DNA from 4 places in the Providencia sp. PROV_01 genome. Region 2 is predicted to be linked to each of the others. Evidence: predicted binding sites of a transcription regulator. Region 2 holds the regulator's gene; each other region holds the start of a gene.
The links. Region 2 encodes Fur, which represses iron uptake genes when iron is present. Its sites were predicted from a motif close to ATAATAATGAGAACNACTATCAA; they were not measured.

Region 1: ygiD (4,5-DOPA-extradiol-dioxygenase) is a predicted target of Fur. The motif match lies at 2,114-2,136, and genes of this name have one in related genera.
Region 3: ACU696_RS18705 (TonB-dependent siderophore receptor) is a predicted target of Fur. The motif match lies at 1,322-1,344, and genes of this name have one in related genera.
Region 4: ACU696_RS14040 (siderophore-interacting protein) is a predicted target of Fur. The motif match lies at 1,322-1,344, and genes of this name have one in related genera.

What each region holds. Positions count from the first base shown of each region.
Region 1 is NZ_JBRFKD010000002.1:3,833,548-3,836,748, forward strand. Features, by position in the region: gene ACU696_RS18570 (glutathionylspermidine synthase family protein) at 1-1,158, shown strand, start outside; gene ygiD (4,5-DOPA-extradiol-dioxygenase) at 1,241-2,044, opposite strand; gene ribB (3,4-dihydroxy-2-butanone-4-phosphate synthase) at 2,300-2,953, opposite strand; FMN riboswitch at 3,112-3,201, opposite strand, start outside.
Region 2 is NZ_JBRFKD010000002.1:3,431,907-3,435,107, forward strand. Features, by position in the region: gene ybfE (LexA regulated protein) at 153-446, shown strand; gene fldA (flavodoxin FldA) at 601-1,128, shown strand; gene fur (ferric iron uptake transcriptional regulator) at 1,397-1,846, shown strand; gene ACU696_RS16780 (bactofilin family protein) at 2,487-3,020, shown strand; gene chiP (chitoporin ChiP) at 3,197-3,201, opposite strand, start outside.
Region 3 is NZ_JBRFKD010000002.1:3,865,813-3,869,013, forward strand. Features, by position in the region: gene ACU696_RS18705 (TonB-dependent siderophore receptor) at 1-1,196, opposite strand, end outside; gene ACU696_RS18710 (class I SAM-dependent methyltransferase) at 1,419-2,189, opposite strand; gene ACU696_RS18715 (cupin domain-containing protein) at 2,203-2,553, opposite strand; gene ACU696_RS18720 (ABC transporter ATP-binding protein) at 2,589-3,201, opposite strand, start outside.
Region 4 is NZ_JBRFKD010000002.1:2,896,156-2,899,356, reverse strand. Features, by position in the region: gene zinT (metal-binding protein ZinT) at 1-231, opposite strand, end outside; gene ACU696_RS14040 (siderophore-interacting protein) at 448-1,287, opposite strand; gene ACU696_RS14035 (DUF2474 domain-containing protein) at 1,501-1,632, opposite strand; gene cydB (cytochrome d ubiquinol oxidase subunit II) at 1,637-2,647, opposite strand; gene ACU696_RS14025 (cytochrome ubiquinol oxidase subunit I) at 2,637-3,201, opposite strand, start outside.

The DNA.
Region 1 (3,201 bases), 400 kb from region 2:
CGAGTTCCTATAGTAGAGCGCCCAAACTGGCGCGAAAAAGCCTCTGAATTTGGCTTTGAATTTCATACTATGTATGGTGAGCCTTACTGGTCAGAAGATGCGTATTACCAATTCACTATGGCACAGATTGAAGAAATCGAAGATGCAACCGAGCAGTTGCATCAAATGTGCCTAAAAGTGGTTGAACGTGTTCTTGAAAGCGATGAGCTAATTGCACGTTTTCAGATCCCTAAGCATTGCTGGGAATTTGTTCGCAGTTCATGGAAAAGCGAACAACCTTCTTTATATTCCAGGCTTGACCTCGCTTACGATGGTATTAACCCACCTAAGCTATTGGAAAACAATGCGGATACTCCAACCTCATTATATGAGTCTGCATTTTTCCAATGGATCTGGCTAGAAGATCAAATTGAAGCAGGAAAACTCCCTGAAAACGCCGATCAATTTAATAGCATTCAAGAGCAATTGATCGAGCGCTTTACGCAATTAAAAGATCAGTATGGTTTCCGTTTGTTGCATATGTCTTGTTGCCGTGACACAGAAGAAGATCGCGGTACTGTTCAATATTTACAAGACTGTGCAAATGAAGCTGGTATTGCCACTGAATTCTTATATATCGATGAAATTGGTCTAGGTGAAAAAGGTGAATTTTCGGATACACAAGATCAGGTGATTAGTAACCTGTTCAAGCTATATCCGTGGGAATTTATGCTAAGAGAAATTTTCTCGACTAAATTGCAAGATGCTGGTGTACGCTGGTTAGAACCTGCATGGAAGAGCATCATTTCTAATAAAGCTTTATTGCCAATGTTATGGGAAATGTTCCCAGATCACCCAAATTTACTGCCTGCTTATTTTGCAGATGGCAAAACCCAACCAGAACTCGAAAAATACGTTATTAAGCCCCTATTCTCTCGCGAAGGTGCTAATATCCGTATTATCGAAAACGGTAAAGAAATTGCAGCCGCGGATGGCCCATACGGCGAAGAAGGTATGATTATTCAACAGTTCCACCCACTTCCACAATTTGAAGGTAACTACACCTTAGTCGGAAGCTGGTTGGTGAATGATCAACCTGCGGGGATCTGTATTCGTGAAGATAAAGAATTGATCACTCAAGATTTATCACGTTTTTACCCACATACGATCATCGACTAATCATACTTAAAGCTAAAAATGAAGCCCAAACATAGCAATATGATTTGGGCTTTTTTATGAAACAAAGCTATCGCAGAAAAATTTATCCTACCTGAATAGACAACATACTTAACGATGCTGACACAATTCCTTCAATCGGTGTACTAATCTCTTCTTGACCATCCCAAGTGCCTAAAATAGGTAAAATAGGCAAGTAATGTTCTGGTGATGGGTTCGACAATTTGCCATCCTCCCGTTCCAATCCGCTAGCTAGTGGATGTGGCGTTTCATGGCTTTTCAGATTGTCATACACAAATTTCTCAAAAGATATTGCCCACGGGTATGGCTCAGCATGGGAATTTTGCCAATTCATCGCTCGTAAATTGTGTACAACATTGCCACTCCCCATAATCAATACACCTTCATCCCTTAGAACGGATAGTTTTTTTCCAAGGTCATAGTGCCAAATAGCAGGCTTGCTACCATCGATACTCAATTGGATTACGGGGATATCGGCTTCTGGATACATACGTACCAAAATTTCCCACGTGCCATGGTCTAATCCCCACTCTTGTTCATCAAGGTAAATTGGCTCAGGGGCTAATAATGAGGCAACTTGCTGAGCTAATTCAGGAGAACCAGGGGCAGGATATTCGATTTGGTACAAGGCTTCAGGGAACCCACCAAAATCATGAATCGTTTTCGGTTTTAACATCGAAGTAACTGCGGTTCCACGCGTATACCAGTGGGCTGAAATCACTAAAATTGCACTTGGCCGAGGTAAAGCTTTACCGAGTTTCTCCCACGTTTGAGTATAAGGATTATCCTCAATCGCGTTCATGGGGCTACCATGACCAATAAAAATGGCAGGGATCTTATTTTTTACCACTGAAGTATTTAGCGACATGATGATTTCAACTCCAACTCAATTAGTTTCTTCCTACAGCATACGCTTTCCTGTCAAAAACACAGTGGGCTAATTATGAGTATGATCATCAAAAAAATTGAAAAGGCCACGAGGTGTGCAACTCAGTGGCCTTAATAACATTCTATATGCTTAACGTACTATCAATAATTTAAATAAATTAGCTTATTTTAGCCTATTAATATTTAAACTTATCAAAATCTCTATCTAGAGCTCTTCCTCAAAATATTATGAGGATCAGCTCGCTTTCTTCTCGACCTGAAGACGGTACTGCACTAAATCTTCAATTGTCACAACCGTCAAACCATGCTGCTTACCAAATGCTGCCACTTCTGGGGTGCGAGCCATAGAGCCATCATCATTAGTCAACTCACACAACACACCAGCAGGTTTGAAACCCGCTAGAGTTGCAAGGTCGATAGATGCTTCAGTGTGTCCACGACGCGCTAATACCCCACCATCACGTCCACGCAATGGGAAAACGTGGCCAGGGTGATTTAGGTCAGCAGGAACTGCATTATCAGCAATAGCAGCACGAATAGTGGTGATACGATCCGCCGCAGAAACCCCCGTAGTCACGCCTTTTGCCGCTTCGATGGTTACCGTAAAGCCAGTTTGGTTTTGGCTGGTGTTATTTTCCACCATCATTGGTAATTCGAGCTGCTTGCGACGTTCTTCAGTGATACAAAGACATACGATCCCACTGCTATAACGAATGGTAAATGCCATTTGTTCCGCGGTCATGGTTTCTGCAGCAAAAATTAAATCGCCTTCGTTCTCACGATCTTCATCATCAAGAACAAGAACACCCTTACCTTGGCGTAAAGCCTCGATAGCATTTTCAACACGCTCGATAGGATTACCGAATACAGAAAGTAGCGAATGATCCATGGTAAAAAACCTCTTAAATAGTTATTAACTAGTTACCAGAATCAAGGCAGTCTTAGGAATACGAGAAATGGTGAATATATAAATAGCCAACAACAGGCATTTACCTATTCAGGTATGCAGAACACTATTGTGCGTAACAGCACAAACATGCAGATACTGTTAATTCTCTCCCATCCGGACTATAACCGTCGGCCCCAGATTCACACTGGGTCTGCTGACCTTTACCACAAAATGGTAAAGCGCTCGCG
Region 2 (3,201 bases):
CACGCTTATAGCAAGTGGTGCTTTTTTACCAAAAGCGCTCATTTTACAATCAATTAAACCCAATCATCATTGATGAAGCTATAGCACAAGGGGATTAGCTAGGGTATCATGGCGCGCTGAATTACTGGCACACCCTTTTAGCAGTTATAGACATGGCAAAAGAACAAACGGATCGAACGACACTAGATTTGTTCGCTGAGGAACGAAGGCCTGGGCGACCTAAAACAAGCCCGCTATCACGGGATGAACAACTGAGGATCAACAAACGCAACCAACTGAAACGAGATAAAGTGAAGGGATTGCGCAGAGTTGAATTGAAACTGAACGAAGACGCTGTCGCGGTATTGAATCAGTTAGCTGAAGATAAAAATATAAGCCGTAGTGAATTGATCGAAGAAATTTTGATGTCACAACTTGAACATGTTGATACATCAATACTCAAGTAACGTTATCTTGATAAATCACACAAATTTGACAGACTTAGCAACATTTTTTCGCCAAAATAAGGCGTAATATTCTATCTATTTTCGTTCTAAACGGGCTATAGAAGGCGAATTTTCACCTCTAGCTCTCTTAGAAAAACAAGAGGTTAATCACTTTATGGCAGTCATAGGCATTTTCTTCGGAAGTGACACAGGTAACACAGAAAATATTGCCAAAATGATCCAAGAAAGATTAGGCAAAGATGTAGCAGAAGTTCACGATATCGCGAAATGCAGCAAAGAAGATATTGAAGCTTTTGACATTCTACTTCTTGGTATTCCAACTTGGTATTATGGTGAAGCCCAATGTGACTGGGATGATTTCTTCCCTACTCTCGAAGAGATTGATTTCGAAGGTAAACTTGTCGCCTTATTTGGTTGTGGAGACCAAGAAGACTACGCTGAATATTTCTGTGATGCTATGGGTACGATCCGCGATATTATCGAACCACGTGGTGCTGTTATTGTTGGTCACTGGCCAACAGAAGGTTATCACTTTGAAGTATCCAAAGGCATGGCAGATGACAACCATTTTATTGGTTTAGCTATTGATGAAGATCGTCAACCTGAGCTAACTGATGAACGTGTTGATGCATGGGTAAAACAAATCTCTGAAGAAATGTCTTTAGCTGAAATTTTAGGCTGATAGACTACATAAAGAACCCTTACCCATAGATTACACCACTGTCTTACACAAAATGAACCCCAAAGCCAGTGGCGTAGTCTAAAATAACCGATAAGGTATCCTAATAGGATAGGTTCTCAAGAGATTATCAAAATAATGAGACAATGCATGGTTTCTATTTTTATTTTCCATGCCTATAATTGTAAATCAGTTTAGAAGACAACTGTATTGATGTTAAAAATGTCTCATTATTGTTAAATTTATGATTTAAGATACAGGACAAACCCGCATGACAGACAACAATAAAGCATTGAAAAATGCTGGACTCAAAGTCACTCTTCCAAGATTAAAAATTTTGGAAGTACTTCAAGAGCCTGAGTGCCACCACGTCAGTGCGGAAGATCTCTATAAAAAGCTGATCGATATGGGTGAAGAGATCGGGTTAGCAACTGTATACCGCGTGTTAAACCAGTTTGATGATGCCGGTATCGTAACCCGTCACAACTTCGAGGGGGGTAAATCTGTATTCGAACTAACTCAGCAGCATCACCATGACCATTTAATCTGTTTAGATTGTGGAAAAGTGATTGAGTTTACTGACGAATCCATTGAAACCCGCCAAAAGAATATCGCTGCTCGCCATGGCATTAAACTATCTAACCATAGTTTATATCTATATGGTCATTGCGCAGATGGTGATTGCCGTGACAATGCTGACGCACACGAAGCAAAAGAGTAATAGTATTCAACCATCGTTGATGAAACATCATGGTTAAAAATGCCAAAACCCTGATAATACAATTTTATCGGGGTTTTTTATTTTAAGTATTAATATTCCCTTTTTTACTCGATTAGTGATAATTGCTAGTAAGTAACTTAAACACAATTATTTATCACTGTATTTTAGCAACAATGCAAGATTTTTATAAAAACTATAATAGTTGCAATTCAAATCAAAACCCTTATATTATTTCAGAGATAAATATATTCCGTTATCTAGAATAATACTTTACATATCAAAGTGGTATATAAATAACATCATAGATGATTCCAAACACTTCATACTATTTAAAATTATTTAATTACCTTACTATAATTTCAACTCCAAATTAGAGAGTTAATGATCCAAATGTAGTCATAACGTTAAATCATCATTTAAATGCGTAATTACATTTATTGACTAAACTAATTGAGTACTTTAGTAATTTGTAAGAGATTAACTGATGAAAAAAAACTATCTTTTTCTCAATACAAGTTTTTTCTTCTGGTTTCTTACTTTAATAGGGTGGTTTTTTAGCTATTCGTCTATCACCTTATTTTCGTTTGTATTATCAATACTGTTCTTGATCGTATACTTCAATCAAAAAAAGGTAAGTAAAATGTTCACCAAAAGACAAAACAAGCCCACGCCTACAGCGACGTCCCCTTCTATAAGTAATGAGCCTGAAGTGACTACAAAAATAGAAGAACAAATAACACTGTCAACTCCGACTATTAGTGAAGAAAAATCGAATACGATTATCTCTAGGGACGTTATTTTTGAAGGAAATATTACGTCTAATGAGCAAGTGCATATCTATGGGAAAGTCATTGGAAATATAACAGGAAAAGAAAATACGGTTAAAGTTATGTTAAACGGCCAAGTTACGGGAAATATCACCTGCAAAGAACTGGTGGTTAATGGTCGTATTGAAGGTGAATGCTTATCTGATACTATTTGTATTGAAAATAATGGGGAAATCCACGGTACTATCCATTACAGTAGTTTATCAATTAAAAAAGGGGGAATTTTATCTGGCCAAGCACAAGTTAAAAACCCACCCCATCAATCAGAAAAAGTTACCGTATTAAAAGATAAATTAAAACAAGATACCCTTATACTCAATGAAAGTGTAAATAACGCATCCTTGTAATCAAAAATAAAATAAGGTGAATAAATTCACCTTATTTTTAACTCTTAATATAAGTGTTTATTCTTGTCTTAATATTCCATTCAATATTAAAAATATATGGTAAGCCTTTAGCTATCAGGGCAAATGACTGCTTTAGTTTCTTTATAGCAGTCATTGCTACTAAAGGATTTTACTAATTAGA
Region 3 (3,201 bases), 430 kb from region 2:
CCGATTTGGAAAGCTTTAGTTAAATCCATTCCTCCTGATTCTTTCGCTTTATCTAAATCAAAAAACATTTGATTCGCACGAAATTGCTCATGCTCTGCATCCACACCATAAGTTAACGTTAATTCATCGATAGGTTGGCTATTGAATGTCAGCTTGGTTCCATAAAAATTGGTTTTTTGATCCGATGAGCTGATACTTGTAACATCCTTGCCAGTCAAGGTTGGGAAGGGATAAAACTTTTGTGATTCATCACGATAATAAACTTGAGCAACAAAATCTTGCCCAAACACATCTGCATTTGAATACTGTAAATTGAGCAAATTGCGCTCAGTTCCTGGCAAACGATCAGAGCTTAATTTACTGCTGTTATAAGCTTCACCTTGTCCTTTAACCGCGGAAAAGTCTTTTCCTAAATAGAGGCCGTGTTTACCATCAGACTCACTTTTATAATGCTGATAAACGGCTTGAAGCTGTTGTTTTTCATCGATTTTGATAGTACCTGATGCCATCACGTCAAGACGATCAGAAAATTGCAGCCCTGTTTGGGTATTATCAATATTAATCGCATTGCCTTTGCCATCATACCAACCGCCATAGCGTTGATAAGCAACAGAAATTCGTCCGTGAGCGTTCTCATTACCACCACTTACTGCTGCGGCAACATTTTCATCGTGATCTTTACCATTGTTAAAGCCTGTTTTTCCACCTAATTGCAGAGAAACCTGTTTTTCTTCTTGGCCTTTTTTCGTCACGATATTAATCAAGCCACCACTACTGCCACCGCCGTACATCGCCGTTGCACCTGAAATAACCTCGATATGATTGATATTAAAAGGATCGATGGAATCTAATTGGCGACTATCACTACGAGAAGAGTTAAGGCGTACCCCGTCCACCATCACAATCATTGAACGGCCACGCATATTCATGCCATAGTTTGTCCGCCCTTGGCCACTGACACTCATTCCTGGAATAAGCTGCGCTAAAATATCTTTTAACTCTTTTCCACCTTCAGCTTGCTGTTCAATTTCAGCATTATCAATCACCCATGTGGTTTGCGCCATTTCTGAAACGGTTTTATAACCACGTGTAGCGGATACGGTTATGGATTCTTCTTTTTTATCAGCGGCAAATACGGAGGGGGAAATAAAAGGGAAAAAGCAAGGAGAGATAATAAAAAAATGCTTTATTTTCATTAAATTAAACCTTTACATTATTAGAATTGCTGTTATTGAATCTAAAAAATAAATCACAATGCATGATTAAATTACTATTTATTATTTTATCAAATAATTATTATCAACAGTAACTAAGAATCAAGATAAATATAAGAATTATTATTATTAGCAATATAAAATATAAGGTTATTCAACATAAAAATACAAATCACGCATCCCTGCGTAAGATCTTCCTATAGGTTACTTCACGCTAACGACTGCAATATAATTCAATTTTCCACGATTTTGCCGAAAATGACGGAACATACGCAAAAATTGAGGACGGTTTTCTTTCTTCAATGCATTGCGGATAATCTTTAGCGCACCGAATACACCTTCATCGTAAATTAACCCTTTTGGCGATAATAGCGTCATTGGGCCAGTATGGGATACCACTTGCTGAAAGCCCACTTGTTGGAATAATTCCACCCACTGTGTTTCCGGTAATGGTTGCGCTTTGACATTAATCGCTTGTTGCATTTGAGAAACGACATTTTGGACAGCTTGGGCATCCTTAAATGCAATATCATGGGTTAATAAACATCCGCCTGGCTTTAGTACTCGATAGTACTCCTGCAATAGCTTTGCTTTCGCTTTATCAGCGTACATGGTTAGCATGGCTTCATTAATGACCACATCAAAACTGTTATCCTCAAACGGTAATTTCGATGCATCTGCCATTTGAATTGTCACTAATTCTGTTAACCCTTTATTCGCAACGTTTTTTTGTGCTTGTGCAAGCGCCTGTTTGTCCATATCAATACCTGTAATATGGCAATGAAATTGAGAGGCAATTTCAATAGCTGTGGTTCCCATATTACACGCAACTTCAAGAACTTGGCTGTTCTTATGTAATCCTGATTGGCTAAGTAACCACTCGGTTGCTTCTTTCCCTCCTGGGCGTAGGCGTTTTTTCCCCAAACGAGCTAGAAATTTGTGCCCTGCTTCATGGGCAGTAAATGATTGGTCCATTTGCACCTCCAAGTTAGTGTGTACAAGCCATTTCAGGCTCACGTAACATAACTAACAGCATTTTTGCGGGTTCAAGTGCATCTACCGCATGAGGGATATTAGCCGGCATTCTGACAATTTCCCCAGGTTTAGCCGTCACTGGCTTACCTTCGATGGTGAGTTGTAAACTCCCTTCAACAACCATCACAATGGCGTCAAAAGGGGCGCTGTGTTCAGAGAGCGCTTGGCCTTTATCAAAAGCAAATAAGGTGATATTCCCCCCACCATTTTTCGCTAATACACGGCTTGCAATACCTTGTTCGGTATAATTAATTAACTGATTGATAATCAGCGCTTCTGCGGGTGTTATTGTGTTATTGCTCATCGTTTATATTCCTTAATTTAATCATTTTCATTCAGTTATCTAAATAGCGGAATGACCCCTTGGGTCTGCCGGCCTTGATAGTCTATTGGCGTAATTGCAACAGGTAATTGGTACAGTTGTGTCAGGTTTTCTTCCGTTAAAATTTGTTCAGTTTCACCAAATAAACAGCCGCTACTGTTAAACAGCAATAATGAATAGTCAGCGATATGCAGCGCATGCTGTGGATAATGACTCGTAAATAAGATGGTCATTCCGCGATGTATGGCTAAATCACGTAAAACGCTGAGCACACTGTCTTGGTTGGCAAGATCCAACGCGGATGTCGGTTCATCCAGAATCAAAATTTTTGGTTCACTGGCTAATGCTCTCGCAATCATAACCATTTGTTTTTCCCCTCCACTGAGACAGTTAAAGGGTTGGCCCGCAAAATTACTTATGCCTAAGTATGCTAAACACCGCTCTACAATTTGGTTATCTTTTTCATTGGGTGAGGCATACCACGGCAAGTGACGAATACGCCCGAGACTCACCATGGTGCGAACAGAATAATGAAATAGTGAACCACTAAGCTGTGGAACATAAGCGACGGGGGCATTTAGTGAAATATTGCCAGTGGCTCCTTTTTGTAAACCGAGCAAGAGTTTTAAT
Region 4 (3,201 bases), 540 kb from region 2:
TTCTAAAACTTCATCGAGCTTTCCATTTAATAGTAATGGATTAACCGATTCCCAGATGCCTTGCCAATCGCTAAGAGACCTATCTTTGACGTCAGCATCTTCAAAAATCCCTTTTGAAGCTTGGAGTGCTTTCTCTGATTGTGGATGAGAGTGACTATGTGAGCCATGAGCAGCTGCTGTATAGCTAGTGAGAGCTAATGCGACATAAAGACTGGTTTTTAAAATTGCCATTTTGTACACAGTGGTTTTCCTATTTTTGTAGTGAATATAACGACCATAAAAACCATTATGTTATAACATAACAAATGTAAGAATGAAAAGTATTTTAGCTAGTTTATTGATGAGGAATATAATGACTAAAAACGTGATGAAGGCAGATAGGAGCAGGATATGAGCTCGCTTAGTAGAGTTTATAATCAATAAGCGAGCTAACTATTTGAACCGAAGTTAGTCGTCAGGGTTGTCCATTACAGCATGGCGTTCATGGTGATAACCTTCCTCATCATAACCATATCGCCAGTAAGGAATTGCATAGATATCATCACGACCAAAACCTTTTTCTCGACGAATATAACGACGCAAATCACGAATAATTTGGTCTTCACCCGCAATCCAAAAAGCGCAATCATTGTTTGGAATGTCCCAAGACTTAAACGTGCTAATTAATTCAGCTGTTTTGGTGATATCACCACAGATCCAAATTACGTCAACGTGTTCAGGTTTTTTCAGTTCTCGCACGTCTTTTGGGCTATCTAACCGTAGTACGACTTTACCTTGGGCATTTGCTGGCATTTTTTCTAATAATGCGGCAATAGCGGGTAGAGAACTTGAATCACCGGCCATGAAGTAATGTTGTCTGGCAGGCAATAATGGGTCTGGGCCACCCGGATTGGTAATCCCCATCCAATTTCCTGGTTTTGCATCACGTGCAAATAGGTATGCAGGGCCAGTTGCGCCATCATGCATAGCAAATTCAATATCTATCTCGCTAACTTCAGGGCGGATGGCTCTGACGGTATAGGTACGAACAAATGGACGAGGTTTGTCTTCTGGCCAGCTACGGCCTTCTTTACTTAGGATAGGGAGTGCGGGCTGGCTGATTAAATCAGGGGCTAAAAATATTTTCAGGTGCCCACCTTCACAATCAGTTGGGTATGTATTGAGTCTTTCACCGGTGAAAGTAATGCTGCGAATAGATGGGGTGATATCGGTAATGGATTTGACTTGAATGAGCTGTGGTGGAGCCGGGCGGTAGATGTTTTTTTCAACGGGTTGTTCAGTGGCCACGGACAATCTCCTTTATTAATGATAATTTTATTATATGGTAATTATTATCATTATCATGAATAACTTTGTAAGTTGCAACCGCTAGTGAGTGATTGGAAGAGGATATTTATAAAGAGAGATTTTCAACAGTAGGGAGGCAATTTACAGTGATGAATTGTTGATTTTAATAAAAATGCCGTATGATTTTTAGCATACGGCATATCGAAAGGTAGATTACTTCACTTTCATTCCGGCTGCGGTCATCATCAATTTAAACACGGAAGAGAAGGCAAATAGCGCCAATACACTTCCGAACCAGATAATGGCCATCCAACCGAGTTTTTTCCACCAAGGGGAGGCTGCCACGTTATCAGTGGTAACCTTGTTCTGGGGTAATTTTTCCTCTGAAGACATAGTAACTCCAATAGGTATAAACCAAAATAACAGGAATAATGAATAACGCACCGACTAACATAAAGCCTAAACTTTCGGATGGGCCAGCGGCATCACGGAAACTGACTGCGGGTGGAATGAGCGTTGGCCAGATACTGATACCTAGGCCAGTAAACCCAAGGAAAATCAACATTAAAGCCGCTAAGAATGGCACGCTATCGAATCGTTGTCGCTTAGCACTTTTTAGGATCAACCAAGTACAGCCTAATACCAGTAACGGAACAGGTAAAAAGAAGAACAGGTTTGGCAGAGAGAACCAACGCTCAAAAACGGCCTCATTTAACATCGGAGTCCAGAGACTGATCACCGTAATTACCGCTAACATCAGTAATGTTAATGGCCGTAGAACACGATACATCGTGCTACGTAAGTGGCCCTCAGTTTTCATGATCAACCACCCACAAGCTAATAGTGCATAAGCCACAACAAGGCCAAATCCGCAAAATAGTGGGAAAGGCGCGAACCAATCGAAATCCCCCCCCATGTAAACACGGTTTTCTACATGGAAGCCTTGGATAAAGGCACCAACGACCACTCCTTGAACAAAGGTGGCAAAAATTGAACCCCAAATAAAGGCGTGATCCCAATGGCGGCGGTGTGATTCATCCGCTCTAAAGCGAAACTCAAAGGCAACACCACGGAAAATCAAGGCCAATAACATGAAAGTTAATGGAATTGACAGGGCATCGAGGACAATCGCATAAGCGAGAGGAAAAGCACCAAATAAAGCGGCTCCACCTAAAACCAACCAAGTTTCATTGCCATCCCACACTGGGGCAACGCTGTTCATCATCAGATCACGGTCTTGGCTGTCTTTCAGCGCAGGGTAAAGGATCCCAATGCCTAAATCGAACCCATCCATGACAATATACATCAACATACTAAATACGATGATGACAAACCAAATGAGAGGTAAATCAATGCCCATGAGCTGCGTCCTCCGCGATACCTTTACGAATTAATTTCATCATGTACATATAGCCAATCCCGAAAACACCGCCATAAACGACAAAAAAGGCGATTAAACTGATGCTCATGTGCATTTCACCATGTGCACTGACCGCATCAGAGGTTCGTTGTAGCCCATAAACAACCCATGGCTGGCGGCCAATTTCTGTTGTAAACCAACCTGCAAGGATGGCTATCAGCCCAGAAGGTGCCATTAAAAACATAAAACGTAAGAATGTTTTCGACTCATAAAGGTTTTTACGGTAGCGAAGCCATAAACCCCAAACTCCAGCCGCTATCATTAATAAGCCAAGCCCGACCATTACGCGGAATGACCAAAACACCATAAACACGTTAGGCCTATCTTCTGGGGCATATTCTTTTAGCGCGGGGACTTGTTTATCAATACTGTGTGTTAAAATCAGGCTTGCTAAATAAGGGATTTCGATAGCGAATTCTGTTTTTTCCTTTTCTTGGTTTGGAATACCAAACAAGATCAGCGGAGTGGCTTCTCCGGGTTTGTTTTCCCAGTGA